Regions from separate parts of the Microbispora cellulosiformans genome, predicted to be linked through region 1. Evidence: riboswitches for the same ligand, from Rfam matches in the RefSeq annotation. Region 1 holds a riboswitch; each other region holds the start of a gene.
What was found. A riboswitch is a leader RNA that binds a small molecule or an ion and turns the genes downstream of it on or off. The one in region 1 is predicted to bind cyclic di-AMP.

Region 1 (4,183 bases):
CCAGGAGGATCGGCTCACGGTGTTCGACCGGACCCTGCGTGCGCGGGTGAGCCGCAAGACGCGGCTGTCCGCGACGGCGCTGGCGAACGACCACGTCACGGTGGCGGCGCTGGTCGGCAGATGGCCGAACTATCGCCAGGTGCGCCTGCTCAACCTGCGTACCGGCCGCACGAGCCGCACGGTGACCGTACGGCTGCCGCGCGGGCAGTACGTCGACGACCTCGCCTTCGACCGGGCGGACCACCTGATCGTCCGGTCCAGGACCCGGGCCGGGGTGACGATCTACCGGGTCTCGGCGGCGACCGGCAGGGCGACACCGCTACGGAAGATCGCTAGGCCCGACACGACGGTCTGGGTGCTCCCCGGAGACAGCACGTACGAGGCGTGGACGGAAAGGAAGCGCAGGGACTCCTGAGAAGCCCTGTGGCCGTTCGGTGAACGAATGTCCTCGATTGGACGTCATATGGGCGAACGGAGGGGAGCGTCATGCGTACCGCAGTCTTCGCAGGGGTGATGGTTCTCGGCCTGGCGAGCGTGCCGCCCGCGGCCGCGTCCGGTGCGGCCCACCAGGGCTACCAGGCGGAGGCGCCCGTGCCTGCGTGGAAGCCGGCCAAGGTGAACACGCTGCCCGGAGATGACGTGCTCAACGACGTGACGGTCCTGGGCGACGGATCGGTGTGGGCGGCCGGGCACCGGGTCGTGAACGGCCGACAGCGGGGGCTGGTCGAGCGGTTCGACGGCCGATCCTGGCGGGTCGTCCCGAACAGCCCGCCGTACGAACTGCGGGCGGTGACGGCCACCTCCGGCACGAACGTGTGGGTCTTCGGCGAGGGCAGGGCGGCACGCTGGAACGGCCGCGCGTGGACCACGCGCTCGCTGGGCGGCGGCTTCTCGGCGACGGACGCCGACGCGACGGGCGCGAAGGACATCTGGGCGGTCGCCGCGTCGTCCGCCACGGCGAGGCACTGGACCGGGTCGTCCTGGAGGAGCGTCCGGCTGCCGGGCCGCGCCTCCGCCGTCGACGCGTACAAGGCCGGCGTGGCCTGGGCGGCGGGCGTCAAGGGCAACCAGCCCTCGATCATGCGATGGAACGGGAGGTCCTGGTCCCTGGTCCCGGCGCCGGCTCCCGCCGTTCCCGCGCGGGACGCCGTCGTGACCATCCAGGACATCGCGGTCGTGGGCTCGAAGAACGTGTGGGTCGTCGGCGGGGTGAGCTGGGAAGGCGCCGACGAGCAGGGCGACGACGTGAACTTCGGCCGCACCCTGGTGATGCACTGGAACGGCAGGTCGTGGACCGTCTCCATGGGCACCGCCAACGCCCAGCCGTACACCGAGGTGGAGCCCGACGGCAGGGGCGGCGTCTGGGTCCTGCAGGGCAGCTGGAACCCGACCCTGTGGCAGGTCACGGGCTCGACGTGGCGGCAGGCCCGGCTCGTCCGGAAGTCCGGCACCGACGCCGTCGTGTTCTCCGTCGCCCGCAGGCCGGGAACGGCGACGATGTGGGGCGCGGGCTTCAGCGTCCCGCAGGGCGACCCCGACGACCCCTCGGCCAACGGCACGTTCTGGCGCACGCCGTGACCCGCTGACGTCACCGGCGGCCGGTTCCGTCCCCCCGCGGCGCGTCCGCCGCCGTGGGGTTCTCCGCCCCACGGCGTGTCCGCCTCACAGGTCCCGCCGCGCGGGTCTCCGCCTTTCGGGTGGCTCCGGCGCGCCCGCTTCGTGGGCTCGCCGCGCAGGTCCCCGTCTGGCGCGGCCCCCCGGCCTCGCTTGGACGAGTGTGACGCGCGTCACGTTCGCCGACTTTGCAACGCCTCCTGACCTGCGGATTCTCGCCTTATGATCCCTTTATGCGATCATAATCCGATTTGCACCCTTTGCGCCAATATGGCGTGTCTTGGTAGTTTCCTTGCCCAACGAACCCGGCCAGGCCGTGTTCGGAAAGCGCATCCACTGTCACCGTCGCCATGTGCTCTCCCGCCCCCCCTGGGCGCCGGTGATGCCGAATCCGGGCCAGCAAGGAGGCCCGGAACCGGGGAACCAATCGACCTTCGACCCGAAGGTCTGGGGTGAATCGGCGCGCCCAGCGCCGTAGGGCGACTTCCCTGCCCGAATCCGTCAGCTAACCCGGTAGGCGCAAGCGGAAGACTCTAGGAGAGATCCCCTGTCCGCCAACCCCACCACCCTGCTTCGCGCTGCCTGCGTCACGCTGAGTAGCGCAGCGCTCACCGTCTCCCTGGGAGGCTTCGGCGCACTCCCCGCCGGCGCCGTCACGGGGACCGTGACAGCCCCGCCCCCGGACTCGACGGCCATCCCGCCCGAGCCTCCCGTCACGGCGTTCACCCCGTACGCCGGACAGGCCGCCGCCACCCCCGCGGAGGCCTCCGTGGACACGAAGCTCACCAAAGCCGCTCTCCAGCAGGAGAAGGCCGAGCAGGCCATCAAGGTGGCGAGAAAGCACCTCGGCGATCCCTACGTCTGGGGCGCCACGGGCCCGCGGGCGTTCGACTGCTCCGGGCTGGTCCAGTTCGCCTGGCGCAAGGCCGGCGTCAAGATCCCGCGTACGACGTGGTCCATCCTCAGCGCCGTCAAGAAGAGGGTCTCCCTGGCGCGTCTCAAGCCGGGTGACCTCATCTTCACCAGCGGCGGCGGCCACGTGGGCATGTACATAGGGAACAAGAAGGTGATCAACGCTCCCCACTCCGGCGCGGTGGTCAGGGTCGACCGCCTCAAGGGCTACTGGAGGAGCAACTTCGTCGCCGCCGTACGCCCCGGCGTGTGACGCAGGCGTCATGGCACGTCCTCGGCGGAGATGTCCGGTCCCCTGTGCCGGCGTCTCCGCCGGAGGCCGGCCGCGGCGGCGACACGCCGCCCGCCGGGGCGAATTCGGCTTGCCGAAAGCATCCGGGGATGCGGAAGTATTGGGCCATGGATCGCCAGCTGATCAGCCATCTCGCTCATCGGGACCACCCCATCGCCGCGCCGGTCTCCGGCGCCAACGTGACCCGGCTGCTGCGCCGGGCACGGCTGGCCGAGGGGGCGAGGATCCTCGATCTCGGCTGCGGCGAGGGCGCCTGGACGCTGCGCGCGCTGGCGCTCTACCAGGACGCGACCGCCGACGGCGTCGACATCGACGCGCACGGGCTCAAGGCGGCGGAGCACGCGGCCGAGGTCCAGGGCGTCTGGGAGCGCATCCGCTTCCACGAGCGCCCGGCCGCCGACTTCCCGGTCGCCGAGCAGTACGACCTGGTGCTCTGCGTCGGGGCCACGCACGCCTTCGGCGGGCTCGGCCCGACCGTCGAGCACGTCCGCCGCTATCTGCGGCCGAACGGGCTGGCGCTGGTGGGCGAGGGGTTCTGGGAGCGCGAGCCGACCGAGGAGGCGCTCACCCGCCTGGGCGCCACGAAGTCGGAGTTCCTCGACCTGCCCGGCACCGTCGCCGCCGCCGAGTCAGCCGGTTTCGACGTGGTCTATGCGTACACCAGCGACCTGGCCGAATGGGACGAGTACGAGTGGTCCTGGACGGGCACGCTGCTGCGCTGGGCCAACGAGCATCCCGGCCCGGACGCCGCCGACGCCCGCACGGCGGCTCTGGAGCACCGCGACATGTGGTTGCGCGGTTATCGGGGTGTCCTGGGGTTCGTCACGCTCCTCCTCCAGCGCAGAAACTGACCCCCTACAGCTGACGCAGCACCTCCATGGCGTCCTTCTCCACGCGCGAGAGATCGTGGAGGATGACGCCGGCCTGCTCCAGGTGTCCCGCGTCACCGCTCTCCCCCGCCTTCTCGATCAAGGTGGCCACCTCCGTCCACAGGCCGGCGGCCTCGGCGTACAGCCGGTGGCCGGTGCGGAGGCGGCCGTCGTCGATCAGCGAGGCGCACTCGTCGAGGAAGTCGCGGTAGAGGGCGCGGAACAGGCCGCCGCCGGTGCCGCCCCGCTCCATGAGGAGAGCGGCCTGCGGCAGGTCCCGCCGCGGCTCGGCGGCGCGGAGCAGCCATCCGGGCACCAGCCTGCCGGCCTTCTCGATGCCGCGGTAGCCGAGGTTCGCGATGGGAGCGGCGAGGAAGGCGCCGGCGCACTCCCTGACGGCGGGGATGATCTGGTCCTGCCAGGAGAGCGGGCGCTCCGGCAGGGCGATGGTGAAGGACCGGTTCCTGCCGGTCATCGGGCCGCGTTCGGCCCGTGC
Region 2 (4,183 bases), on a different contig from region 1:
CCGGCCCAGGCGGAGGCGGGCGCGGCCAGGTCGGCGGGCCCGTTGGCGAAGCGCACGGTCTCGCCGTCCCGGTAGACGGGCAGCACCTCCCGGCTGCCCGGGTCGCGGTCGTCCACGAACCGCCGCCACAGCGGGCTGCTGTCGGGCGGCCCGACGAACAGCGCGCCGCCGGTGCGCACGCGCAGGTCGCGGTCGTCGCGGAAGGCCGACTCCGCGCCGAACGCCCCCAGGCTCTCCCCGAACACCAGCAGCCGGGGCCGGTGACCGGCGGGCAGCCGCGTCCACCGGGCGTACACCTGGCCGAACAGCTCACGCCCCGCCGCCGTGACGCGCTCGCGGTCCACCAGGAACGACAGCCAGCTCGGCAGGTAGGAGTACTGAATCGAGACCAGCGCGGTGTCTCCTCCGTACATGAACTCCAGGGCGGCGGCCGCCTGGGGGTCCACCCAGCCCGTGCCCGTCGTCGTGATCACGCACAGCACCGCGCGGCGGAACGCGCCGGTCCGGTCCAGTTCCCGTACGGCGAGGGCGGCCCGCTCGCGGGCGGTCGCGGCCGAGTCGAGCCCCGCGTAGACCCGGACCGGCGGGAGCGCGGGCCGCCCGGTGAAACCGCTCAGCTCCCCGACGGCGGGGGCGCCGGCGACGAACGCCCGGCCCTCCAGGCCGAGCGACGCGAAGGAGACGAGGGAGGAGGGGCCGCCAGAGACGGTGGCGGACCGGGGCGGCGAGGTGCCGGGGGCGGTCTCGCTGTTGATCGCCGCGAAGCTGTTGTCGGCCCCTCTGAGCAGCGCCTCGCTGAGGATCCCGTCGGTGAGCAGGACGGCCAGCACGCCCACGCCGAGCCCCGCGGCCAGCCGCGCCGCCGTGGCGGGGATCCATCGGCCGAGCACGCCTCCGAGCGCCCGGGCCGCGACGCGCAGCGCCCGGGCGGCGGCCAGCAGGAGCAGGAACACCGCCGCCGCGACGAACGGCACGCCGAGGTAGCCGAGCCGTTCCGGCGGGCGCAGCCCCATCAGCGGGTAGATGGCCCGCTGGGCGCGTACGCCGAGGACCAGCGACGCGGCGCCCAGCCCGCAGCCGAACGTCGCGACCAGGCGGCGCACCCGCCGCCGTCCCGTACGGCGCCATCCCTCGCGCCACCTCTCGCGCCGGGCCTCGGGACACCGGCGGGCGACCGGGGCGGCGCTCCGGCGGGTCAGGGCGCCGGCGGTCACGCCGGCCAGGTATCCGGTCGCGGTCAGCACCCCCGCGATGATCCCCTGCAGCGGCCACGAGCGGGGCAGCAGCGACGGCGTGAGGGACAGGCAGAAGAAGATCGCGGCGAACAGGATCCCGGCCGTGTCCAGCGCTGCGCCGAGCCGCACCCGCCCTTCCCGCATCAGGCCCCCGATTCGCCGCCTGTCCGCCGATCTCGCGGAGCAGGCAGGCTATCAAGTCACCCGCAGGTCACCGCCTTGCCCCCCGCGTCGCTCCCGCGCCGCCGCGTCACCCCCAGTGGTCGCCCCAGCCCCAGAGGTTGGGGCCGAGCGCCGTGGCGGGGTCGTCGTGGTAGACGCCGAACCTGCCGCGGAAGAACAGCATCGGCCGCTGCTCCGGATGGACGGGTTCGAGTTCGCGGACCAGGCCGATCACCACGTCGTGGTCTCCGGCCACGTGCACCTCCCGCACCTCGCCGTGGACGCGCAGCAGCACGTCCCGCAGGGCGGGCGTGCCCCAGCGGGACAGGTCCCAGGCGAGCCCGGCGAACTTGTCGCCGTTGCTCGATCCGAACCTCGCGCACACGTCTACCTGCTCCTCGCCGAGGACGTTGACGCAGAAGCGGCCGGACGTCCTGATCCGCGGCCAGGCGCGGCCCTTGTGGTCGGCGCAGAAGAGGACGAGCGGTGGTTCGAGAGACACCGACGCGAACGACTGGCAGGCGAACCCCACCGGCTCTCCGTCGTCCAGGCCCGTGACCACGGTCACGCCGGTCGCGAACATGCCGAGCGCGCGCCGGAACTCCGCGGGCGACGGCGGCGGCACGTCGCCGGAGCCGGGGTCGCCGAGGCCGGGGCCGGCGGAAGCTGCGGTCATGGGTTCACCTTTCGCGTGCGGTCCGGTGCCTCTGGTGCGGTGCTGGTGCGGCTCTGGTCCGGTGACTCAGCGCTCAGGTCACGAACTTACAAACCCCCTCGGCGCCGCTTCGCACGGGATCCCGTCCAGCGGGCGGTCTGTACGACGAGTCTGCCCAGGTAAAAACATGTTTTGTCAGGTTTACACCATTGTTGCGCCGTATGTACCTTTAGGTGCCACGGCATGGATGCCGGTGACCTCCGCGTCGCCTCCGTTGCCGTGTCGTTGCCCGGACCGTGCGCTCACCAGGGCGCGCGGCCGCCGAGTCCGCGTTCCGCGGAGCCGGGGACCCACTTTTCGGGGTGAATCGCTGCGCAGGCCCCCAGATGCGCTCGTAGGGCACTTCCTGCCCGAACCCGTCAGCTAACCCGGTAGGCGGCATGGAAGCAAGGAGCTCCACCCGCGTCATGCCCACCCTCAGGTTCTCTCCCGCCATGCGGCCTTCCGGCCGCCGCCTGCGCGCCGCCCTCGCCGCGGCGGCACTCGCGGTCTCGGCCGGCACGGCCACCCTCACCGCCGCCACGCTCGCCGCCACCGCGGCGGCGCCCGCTCCCGCCTACGCGAACCCGCACACGTACGGCCAGGACGTCTCCGGCTACGAGGCCGACCACGACTGGATCAACAGCCGGGCGCAGTTCGGCTTCATCAAGGCCACCGAGGGCCTGGACTGGGTCGACTCGTCCTTCCCCCGGCACTGGCGCGAGCTGGACAAGAAGGGGATCGTCCGCGGCGTCTACCACTACGGCCATCCCTCCAACGACCCGATCGCCGAGGCCGACCACTTCCTCCGCGTGGTGAACGCGCAGCCGGGCAAGCGGGGCGACATCCTCGTGCTCGACCTGGAGACCGCCGACGGCCAGTCGGTGGAACGCGTCAACGCCTGGGCCAGGAAGTGGCTGGAGTACGTGACCGCCAAGACCGGTGTCAGGCCGATGTTCTACAGCGGCTGGAACTTCGCCGACAAGTACGGCCAGGGCCTGGGTGACTATCCGCTGTGGGTGGCCCACTACAGCCGGGACCCGGGCGACATCAGCCCGCCGGCCGACTGGACGAGCTGGGCGATCCACCAGTACACCGACTCACCGATCGACCAGAACGTCTCCTCGCTGAGCCCGGTCGAGCTGCGCGCACTCGGCCGTCCCTGAGGCCCGTTCCCGGGGCGAGCGCCGCCCGCCCCGGGAAAGCCCCGCTCAGACCACTTCAGATTCGGACCACTTCAGATTCAGACCACCGCGCCGGATCCGTCGCGCGCCACGGGGCGGCGACGGGGTGCGGCGGGCGCGGGCGGCGGCTGACCGGCGCGCCGCTCCAGCTCGATCGCCGCCGGCCCCGCCACGAACGACGACGACAGCGTGCCCACGACGATGCCGATCAACAGGGCGATCGCGAAGTCGCGCAGCGAGTCGCCGCCGAACACCGCCAGCGCCGCCAGGATGAACAACGCGCCGAGCCCCGTGTTGACCGTACGCGGCACGGTCTGCAGGATCGCCGTGTTCACCACCCGCCCGAAGGGCGTCCCCCGCGACACCGGCCACAGCTCTCGGACCCGGTCGAAGAGCACGACCTTGTCGTTGACCGAGTATCCGATGATCGTCAGCATCGCGGCCAGGAAGACGCCGTCGATCGGCTTGCCCATCCAGGCGAACGCGCCGACGACGACGGCCGCGTCCACGAACAGCGCCGCCACGGCGGCGGCGCCGAACGTCCATCGGAAGCGGAACGCCAGGTAGGCGAGCTGGGCCGCGAGCGCGACGCCGAGCGCGATGAGCGCGTTGCGGCGCAGCTCCGCGCCCAGGCTCGGCCCGACGAGCTCGTCGCGCTGCTTGGTGACGTCCCCGACGCTCCGGTCCAGGGCCTCCTCGACGCGGACGACGTCGTCGGCGGTGATCTGCCCGGTCCGTACGGAGATCGCGTCGTCCGACCGCTGCACCACGGCGGTGGGGAACCCGGCGTCCGACACCGCCTGCCGGGCCGCGGTGACGTCGACCGGCCTGCTCGTGGCGAACTCCACGATCCGCCCGCCGGTGAACTCGACGCCGTAGTTCAGTCCGCGGGTGACCAGCCCCGCGCC
Region 3 (4,183 bases), on a different contig from region 1:
TGGTGCGCACCCTGCGTGATCTGGGGCTCGACCTCGCTGTCATCCGGCAGGTGCTGGAGCGGGAGGTCTCGGTGCCCGAGGTCGCGGCCGCGCACGCCGACGCACTGGAGGTGCAGATCCGCACCCTCCGGCTGCGGCGCGCCGTACTGCGCGCGGTAGCCAAGCGGGGCTCCACCCCCGAGGAGATGGACCTCATGCACAAACTCGCCAAGCTCTCCGACGACGAACGCCGGCGCCTGATCACCGGCTTCATCGACGACACCTTCGGCGGGCTCGACGCCAACGCCGAGTTCGTCGCCATGATGCGCTCGACCATGCCCGAACTGCCGGACGACCCCGAACCCGAACAGGTCGACGCCTGGGTGGAACTCGCCGAGCTCACCCAGGATCCCGACTTCCGCGCCGCCGTCCGCCGCATGGCGGAGTACCAGGCGGCCCAGCGGGCGCAGGGCGACCGCACCGGCCTCCACCACGATCTCACCGAAACCGTCCGCGAGAGCGTCGGCCGCGTGCTCGATGCCGGTATAGCCCCGGGTTCGGCCGAGGCCGCACCCGTCGTCGACGCCCTCACCGCCCGGTACGCGCAGACCTTCGGCCGAGCCGACGACGCCGGCTTGCGCCGCTGGCTGCTGACGCGCCTGGAGATCGGCGGCGATCCCCGCGCGGAACGCTATTGGCACCTGCTGGCCGTCATCAACGGATGGCCCGCCCCGCCAAGCCTCGCACCGGTGTTCACGTGGTTCGCGGACGCCCTGCGCACGCACACCGGGCAGCAGTCCCGCGCGCGGTAGTCCCGCACCCGGCGGCCGCCATCGAAGCGCCGGCGCGGTTCGCTAGTACATCGAGATGTGGACGTGGTCGTAGTGGTTGGCGGTGACGCCGCCGCGGTCGGACATCGGGCGCCAGCCGGGATGACCGAGGTTGTAGATGCGTTGCCGCCAGATCACGTACATCACGCCGAGCTTCGGGCCGTTCTTGATGGCCCAGGCGGCCAGGCTGTCGCCGAGCGCCTGCATCTGCGCCGAGGGCATGGAGCCGCCCGAGCTCATCATGAAGTCGCAGGCGCGGCCGAGGGGGTGCTCGCCGCTGTTCTCGGCCCGGTAACAGCCGACCGGGAAGCCCAGATCGAAGTGGCTTTCCACCTCGGACCGCATCAGCCGCATCCGGGGCGTGATGTTGTCGGCTCCGGCCGGCAGCTCGGGCGCCCACGAGCCGCTCGCCCTCCGGCCCGGGGCGATCGGGACCAGGCGGTCGATCTTGTCCTGGATGTCGTCGATGAGCTTCTCGGCCTCCCGGCGCTGGCCGGCGACCTCCGCGGCCTGCGACTTCAGCGACGCGGTGAGCGCCTTCGCCGCCTCGGCGGCCTTCTGCCGTTCGGCGCGGACCTCGTCCACGCGCGCGAGCCTCGCGGCCTGTTCCTCCTTGAGCTGGTAGGCCACCGCGGAGACGGTCAGGTTGGGCAGGACGCGCACGCTGTCGGTCTGGTACCGCAGCCTGACGAACTCCCGGACCTCGTCGAGGGTCGCCGTGTAGTCGGCCTCCGCCCTGCTCACGCGGGCGCGCGCCGCCGCCTCGTCGTCGCGTGCCTTGGCGAGCGCGACCCGCTTGGCGTTGTAGTCGGCGATGAGCCGGTCGACCTTCTTCTGCAGGCCGGCGAGTTGCTTCTTGAGCTGCTTCTCCGTCGGCTTGGGGGCGGCGGTGCCCCCGGCGGCAGTGCCGAGGACGAGGGCCGCGGCGGTGAGCACGCCTGCGGCCAGGGGGAACGCGCGGGGCAGAGCCCACTCCTCTCCATCTGCCGACCGGGTTAGCTGACGGGTGCGGGCTGGAGGAGCCCGGGCAGCGACGTGCCTTTACCCCAGAGGCGTGAACGGGTCCCCGGCTCCCGGGCGAGGCGCCCGGGATTAGGCGGCACCGGCTGTGACCGGTGGTGCCAGGGATACTAGTGGTAAAGAAAAGGCGACTGCCACCCCAAGTCGCAACCGTACGGAGATCAGTCCGTTACCACCTCACGCAGCATGCGGGCCGCCTCCTCCGGGAGCACGTCGTTGACGAAGGCGCCCATCGCCGACTCCGATCCGGCGAGATACTTCAGCTTGTCCGCCGTCCGCCGGATCGTGAAGAGCTGGAGGTGGAGGTAGGCCAGATCCCGCCGGTAGGTGACCGGCGCCTGGTGCCAGGCCGCGACGTACGGCATGACGACGCCGAACAGCCCGTCGAGGCGGCGCAGCACGTCGATGTACAGCGGCGCGAAGGCGGCCCGCTCCTCCTGCGACAGCGCCGGGATGTCCGGCACCCGGCGGTGCGGGTAGAGGTGCACCTCGAACGGATACCGGGCGGCGGCCGGGACGAAGGCCGTCCAGTGCTCGTTGGCGGCGACCACGCGGGGCCCCCTCCGCTCGGCCGCGAGGACGTCCGCGAACAGGTTGCCGCCGCGGTGCCGGGCGGCGGTGTCCAGCATCTGCCGGGTACGCGGCGTGACGTACGGATAGGCGTAGATCTGCCCATGCGGGTGCGGCAGCGTGATGCCGATCTCGGCGCCGCGGTTCTCGAAGCAGAAGACTTGCTCCACGCCGGGCAGCGCGGACAGTTCGGCCGTGCGGTCGGCCCACGCCTCGACGACCAGCACGGCCCGCTCGTCGCCGAGCGAGCTGAAGGAGGCGTCGTGGTCGGAGGTGAAGCAGACGACCTCGCAGCGCCCGATCCCCGGCCGCACCTCGCTCAGCCCGCCCACCTGCTCGTACGCGCCGGTGTTGAAGCTGAACGACGGGAAGCGGTTCTCGAACACCGCCACCTCGTACGGCGAGGGGATCTCCGAGCCGGGATGCCCGGGGCAGAGCGGGCACTCCTGGGCGGACGGCAGGTGGGTGCGGGTCTGGCGGTGCCGGGCGACGGCCACCCACTCGTCCATGAGCGGGTCGTGCCGCAACTCGGACGCGAGAGGGCGCGCGGGCAGATCCCGCGGGTCGGCGGCGGCGTGGTCGGCGTCGTCGCGGCGGTCGAAGTAGATCAGCTCCCGGCCGTCGGCCAGATGGGCGATGGTGCGCTTCACGGTGGATCTCCAGCTTCACAGTGCTCTTTCGCGGCATCACTGCGGGTGTGCCGTCGGGGAGTGTCTGTCACAGGGAGGCGGTCTCCAGGGACGCCTCACCGGACGGATCGGCGAGGAGAAGCTCGCCGGCCTGCTCCGACAGCACGGCGCGGGCCTCCTCGGGCAGGCCCGCGTCGCTCACGACCACGTCGGCCTCGCCGAGCGCCGCGATCGTGCTGATGCCGATCGTCCCCCACTTGGTGTGGTCGGCCAGGACGACGAGCCGCTGGGCGGCCGCGATCAGGGCGCGGTCGGTCTCCGCCTCCAGCAGGTTGGGGGTGGTGAAACCGGCCCGGACGCTCATCCCGTGCACGCCGAGCATGAGGGTGTCGACGTTCAGGGAGCGGACGGCCGCGACCGCGACCGGGCCGACCAGCGCGTCGGACGGCGTCCGCACGCCGCCCACGAGCACCACGGTCTGGTCGGGGCGTCCCGCCCGGTGGAAGACGTCGGCCACCTGGACGGAGTTGGTGATCACGGTCAGCTCGGGCACGTCCACCAGGTGGTGGGCCAGCGTCCAGGTCGTCGTCCCGGCCGAGAGCGCGACGGAGCTTCCCGGCGGCACGAGCGGGGCCGCGCGGCGGGCGACGGCCTCCTTCTCGGCCTGCTGCCGCATCGACTTGGCCGCGAAGCCCGGCTCCTCGGTGGAGCCGGTGCCGGTGGCGGTGGCCCCGCCGTGCACCTTGACGATCAGGCCGCGCTCCGCCAGGACCTCAAGGTCGCGGCGGATCGTCATGTCCGACACCCCGAGCTCACGCACGAGTTGCGCGACCCGCACCCCGCCGGACCTGCGCACCCTCTCCAGGATCGCCTGCTGCCGTTGCTGGGCCAGCATCCACCACTCCCGTCAACAGATTCCACCAAATCATGCCAGGCTTACGTTCAGGAGTGTTGAGTTGGGGTGCGGGTACTTGCCGCCGCCCGCCCGCGGGAGGACAGTGGGCGAAAGCCGTACTCCAGGGAAGGCGGCCGCGATGGGCAGACGCGCACGCAAGTCGAAGGCCCGCAGGAAGAAGAAGGCCAACCACGGCAAGCGCCCCACGGGCCGGTAACCCGGTTCCGGGGTCGTCCGGGCGTTCGCCTCAGGGGTTTCTG
Region 4 (4,183 bases), on a different contig from region 1:
TCGGGGGCGACGTCGGCGAGGAACGGGTCGATGGCGCGATTGGTCATCAGGATGTTCCATCGGCGGTCGATGACCAGCGCCGGGTACGGCTCGTGCGCGCGCAGCACCCGTGCGATCGCGTCCCAGGCCGCCGGCAGCGCGTCCCCGTCGAGCGGCCGCTCGGCGTAGCGGGGCGCGAAGCCGGCGGCGAGCAACAGCACGTTGCGCTCACGCAACGGCACGTCGAGCTGGTCGGCGAGCCGGAGGACCATGTCGGCGCTCGGGTTGGACCTGCCGGTCTCCACCAGGCTGACGTGACGGGCCGAGACGTCGGCGGCGATCGCGAGATCGAGCTGGCTGAGCCGCCGGCGATGCCGCCATTCCCGTAACAGTTCCCCGACCGTGCGCATGACCGCCGATGCTACTCATCGTGGCGCTCCGCGCCATGAAATGGGAGTTCATCGACACCGTCGCGGGCGGCGGAGACACTGCGTCCCGTGACTACGCGGAACACGACCACCGACAACAAGAGCATCGTCCAGCGGGCGCTGACGGCACTGGTCGCGACGGGCGACGTCGACGCGCTCGCGCCGTTGCTGAGCGACGACTTCACCCATCACCGGCCGGATTCGACCTCGAAGACCAAGACGGAATGGCTCGCCGCCGTACGCGCCGCGCTCGTCCCGCTCGCGGGCATGCGGGTCGAGATCCTGCATGTGCTGGCCGATGGTGATCACGTCGTGATGCACTCGCGGCGCCGGCTCCCCGGCGCCGGGCCGGGGATCGCGGTCGTCGACATCTGGCGGCTCGACGACGGGCTCATCGCCGAGGCGTGGGAGATCATCGAGCCGGCGGCCCGGGCGGCCGCCAATCTGACGTGGTGGGAATCGGCTGATCGATGAGCACCCGGGCCGGGGGTCGGGAACCATGGTTCGCGATCCCCGGCCCGGGGGTCGTCAGGAGGCGAGCTCGGCGGGGTAGACCGGGTAGCCGTACCCGGCGACCTGCCAGGCGGGGCGGGTGCGGGCCTCGACGGCGCCGTTGCCGGTGTTGCCCTCGACGGTGCGGATGGTGCCGTCGCCGTTGTCCCTGACGACGAAGCCGACGTGCTGGATGTCGCCGATCTTGTTGCTGCCGCTCCAGCTGAAGAACACCACGGCCCCGGGCTTGGGCGTACGGCCCCAGCGGCCGTGGTCGGCGAACCAGCGGGCGTGCTCCACGGTGTAGGCGTCGGAACCCATCACCGGCTGGATGCCGAGCTGCTGGCCCACCCAGGAGACGAACATGTCGCACCAGGGGGCGTTCTCGTATTCCTCCAGCGCCCCGCCGTCGCGCGCGAGGGTCTCGCGGGCGCGCGGGCTGGTCATGTACCACTCCTGGAACTTGGTCCCGCCGCCGGCGGAGTTCTCGCTGATGCCGACCTGGCTCGCGGCCAGCTTGATGACGTCCTGGGGGCCGACCTTGGGCAGCCGGGCGGCGATCTCGGTCAGGGACGGCGCGGCCGCGGCCGCTGCGGCCGGGCCCTTGCCGGAGGCCGGGTTGTCCGCCGCCTGCGCGGCGGGAGAGGCGATCGCCACGGCCGAGGCGAGGACTCCGCCGGCGAGGGCCGTGCGCAGACAGGTCGAGAGGGCGTGCATGATGGGCGGACTCCCTTTGCTTCCATGCCGCCGACCGGGTTAGCTGACGGGTTCGGGCTGGAAGTCGCCCTACGGCAGGTATGCCGATTCACCCCAGGAAGAGGTTGGGTCCCCGGCTCCGCTTACGCGGATTAGGCGGCCGGGCGGCAGGCCGAGATCGGCCGGCCGCGTCGGTGTGAGGTGGGCTTTCTTGACCACTGAGATGAGCAAGTGGGCCCTGAGTTGCTCAAAAAGTAATAGACAAGCCCAAACCGGTCAAGTGATGACAACTCGGGTTTTACCTGGCGCGATGCCGGACGGGCGAGCGCAAAGGGCGGGTTCGCCCGCCCCGCCGGGGATGCCGCGTTCCCCTTCTTCTCCTCTGCTCACACCTTTGTTCGCCCAGAGCGAACGCACCTCGCTCACCTGGGCAGACGTACGGTCACCGTCAGGCCGCCCTCCGGCCGGGCACGGGCGTCGGCCGTACCGCCGTGCGCGACCGCGATGGCGCGGACGATGGACAGGCCGAGCCCGGCGCCGCGGGCCGACCGGATCCGGTCGCCGCCGTGCCGCCGGAACGGCTCGAACAGGTCGCCGACCTCGTACGGCGGCACCGGCGGCCCGGTGTTCTCCACCGTCAGGCACGCCCCGGCGTCGTCCTCGCGCAGCCGGACCCAGACCTCCCCGTCCCGAACGTTGTACTTGACGGCGTTCTCCAGCAGGTTGACCAGGCAGCGTTCCAGGAAGAGCGGATCGCCGTGCGCGACGGCCGGGCGCAGGTCCTCGTGCACCGTGACCTTCCCTCGGCGCGGCTGCGGGCCGATCTGCTCCATCGCCGTACGGACGACCTGCCGCAGGTCCACCGGCCTGCGGGTGGTGATCTCCTGCTCCGACTGCGCCAGCATGAGCAGCCCGTCGATCAGCCGCTCGTACCGGGCGGTGGCGCCCAGCAGCGCCCGGGCCAGCGCCTTGAGGTCCTCCGACGCGGCGGGCTCCTCCAGCGACACCTCCAGCACCGTGCGGTTCACCGCCAGCGGGGTGCGCAGTTCGTGGGAGGCGTTGGCGATGAAACGGCGCTGGGCGTCGAAGACCCGGTGCAGCCGGTCGAGCATCGCGTCGAAGGTGTCGGCGAGCCGCTTGATCTCGTCCTGCGGGCCGCGCAGGGCGATCCGCTCGTGCAGGGTGCTCTCCGACAGCCGCTGCGCGGTCTCGGTCACCCGGTCGAGCGGGCGCAGCGCGCGGTCGGCCACCAGGTAGCCCAGCACCACCGCGACCACCCCGACGAGGATCATCACGATCAGCGACGACCGGAGCACGTCGTTCAGCACGTCGGCGGCGCCCTGCTCGACGTCGGTGCGCACGCGCCGCGCGATCACGTCGGCGCCGAGCGCGCCGCCCGGCAGGCTGTCGGCGGGCAGGGCGGCGCCGGACACCGCGGGGGCAGGGCGCCCGCCGTGGCTCACCTTGTCCACCGCCACGACGAACCGCTGGTTGAGCGCCCGCGCGGTCAGCAGGTGGGTGAACCACAGCAGCACCGAGCCCGCGACGAAGAACAGCCCGCCGTACAGCAGGGTGAGCCGCGTCCGCAGCCCCAGCCTGCGCCACACCAGCAGGCGGCGGGTCACAGGCGGTACCCCCGGCCCGGGACGTTCTCGATCACCGGGGGGTCGCCCAGTTTCCTGCGCAGCGAGGTGATGGTGACGCGCAGCACGCCCGTGCCGGCGCCGGCGTGCTCGTCCCACACGCTCGCGCGCAGCCGCGCCGAGCTGACCAGGCCGCCGCCGGCGCGCATCAGCTCGTGCAGCACGTCGAACTCGCGGCGGCCCAGCGCCACCTGCCGCCCGTCCCGGGCCACCGTACGGCGGGCCGGGTCGAGCCGGATCCCGGCGCGCTCCAGCACCGGCGGCGCGGCCCGGGGGGTGCGCCGGGCCAGCGCCCGCACCCGCGCCACCAGCTCGGCGAACACGAACGGCTTGACCAGGTAGTCGTCGGCGCCCAGGGCCAGGCCGCCGACCCGGTCCCGCACCCGCCCCGCCGCGGTCAGCATGAGGATCCGGCTCGCGCCGCTCGCCGTGACCAGCTCCCGGCACACCTCGTCCCCGTGGACGTCGGGCAGGTCGCGGTCGAGCACCACCACGTCGTAGCCGACGTAGGAGGCCAGCTCCAGCGCCTCCCGGCCGTCGTAGGCCACGTCGACCGCGATCGCGTGCAGCCGCAGCCCGCGGGCGACGGCGTCGGCCAGTTGTTCCTCGTCCTCGACCACCAGCACCCGCATCCTCGCCTCCCGCTCGGCACCGACAGTGGCGCACGCGGTGTTAGGCCCGGATAAGCGAAGCCTCCCGGATCACCCGCGGCTCCTCCTTATCCGTGATTAGCACCGGCTGCGCTGGAGTTGGGCCCCGTCCCGGGCGAAGGCCCCGGGGGAGGAGGAACGACCATGCGCCTGCGACCGACACGCTCACGACCCCTGCGCCCGCGACCCGTACGGACGGGGCTGCGCCTGGCCCTCGCCACGGCTCTCGCGACGACCCTCGCGACGGCGGCAGCCTGTGGTGACGCCGAGGGCGGCGCCTCCGACGGCGACGGAA

Region 2: another riboswitch for cyclic di-AMP. It lies ahead of F5972_RS16650 (glycoside hydrolase family 25 protein); the one in region 1 lies ahead of F5972_RS23595 (C40 family peptidase).
Region 3: another riboswitch for cyclic di-AMP. It lies ahead of F5972_RS19910 (coiled-coil domain-containing protein); the one in region 1 lies ahead of F5972_RS23595 (C40 family peptidase).
Region 4: another riboswitch for cyclic di-AMP. It lies ahead of F5972_RS14910 (CHAP domain-containing protein); the one in region 1 lies ahead of F5972_RS23595 (C40 family peptidase).

What each region holds. Positions count from the first base shown of each region.
Region 1 is NZ_VYTZ01000008.1:215,534-219,716, reverse strand. It holds gene F5972_RS23605 (TolB-like translocation protein) at 1-415, shown strand, start outside; gene F5972_RS23600 (hypothetical protein) at 487-1,578, shown strand; cyclic di-AMP (ydaO/yuaA leader) riboswitch at 1,988-2,149, shown strand; gene F5972_RS23595 (C40 family peptidase) at 2,279-2,779, shown strand; gene F5972_RS23590 (SAM-dependent methyltransferase) at 2,926-3,669, shown strand; gene F5972_RS23585 (BtrH N-terminal domain-containing protein) at 3,674-4,183, opposite strand, start outside.
Region 2 is NZ_VYTZ01000005.1:517,390-521,572, reverse strand. It holds gene F5972_RS16660 (alpha/beta hydrolase) at 1-1,364, opposite strand, end outside; gene F5972_RS16655 (flavin reductase family protein) at 1,486-2,073, opposite strand; cyclic di-AMP (ydaO/yuaA leader) riboswitch at 2,362-2,505, shown strand; gene F5972_RS16650 (glycoside hydrolase family 25 protein) at 2,520-3,257, shown strand; gene secD (protein translocase subunit SecD) at 3,335-4,183, opposite strand, start outside.
Region 3 is NZ_VYTZ01000007.1:20,437-24,619, reverse strand. It holds gene F5972_RS19915 (MerR family transcriptional regulator) at 1-791, shown strand, start outside; gene F5972_RS19910 (coiled-coil domain-containing protein) at 834-1,745, opposite strand; cyclic di-AMP (ydaO/yuaA leader) riboswitch at 1,780-1,918, opposite strand; gene galT (galactose-1-phosphate uridylyltransferase) at 1,991-3,049, opposite strand; gene F5972_RS19900 (DeoR/GlpR family DNA-binding transcription regulator) at 3,117-3,923, opposite strand; gene F5972_RS19895 (TIGR03086 family metal-binding protein) at 4,171-4,183, opposite strand, start outside.
Region 4 is NZ_VYTZ01000005.1:149,618-153,800, reverse strand. It holds gene F5972_RS14920 (helix-turn-helix domain-containing protein) at 1-389, opposite strand, end outside; gene F5972_RS14915 (nuclear transport factor 2 family protein) at 477-881, shown strand; gene F5972_RS14910 (CHAP domain-containing protein) at 936-1,616, opposite strand; cyclic di-AMP (ydaO/yuaA leader) riboswitch at 1,630-1,764, opposite strand; gene F5972_RS14905 (sensor histidine kinase) at 2,018-3,220, opposite strand; gene F5972_RS14900 (response regulator transcription factor) at 3,217-3,870, opposite strand; gene F5972_RS14895 (hypothetical protein) at 4,033-4,183, shown strand, end outside.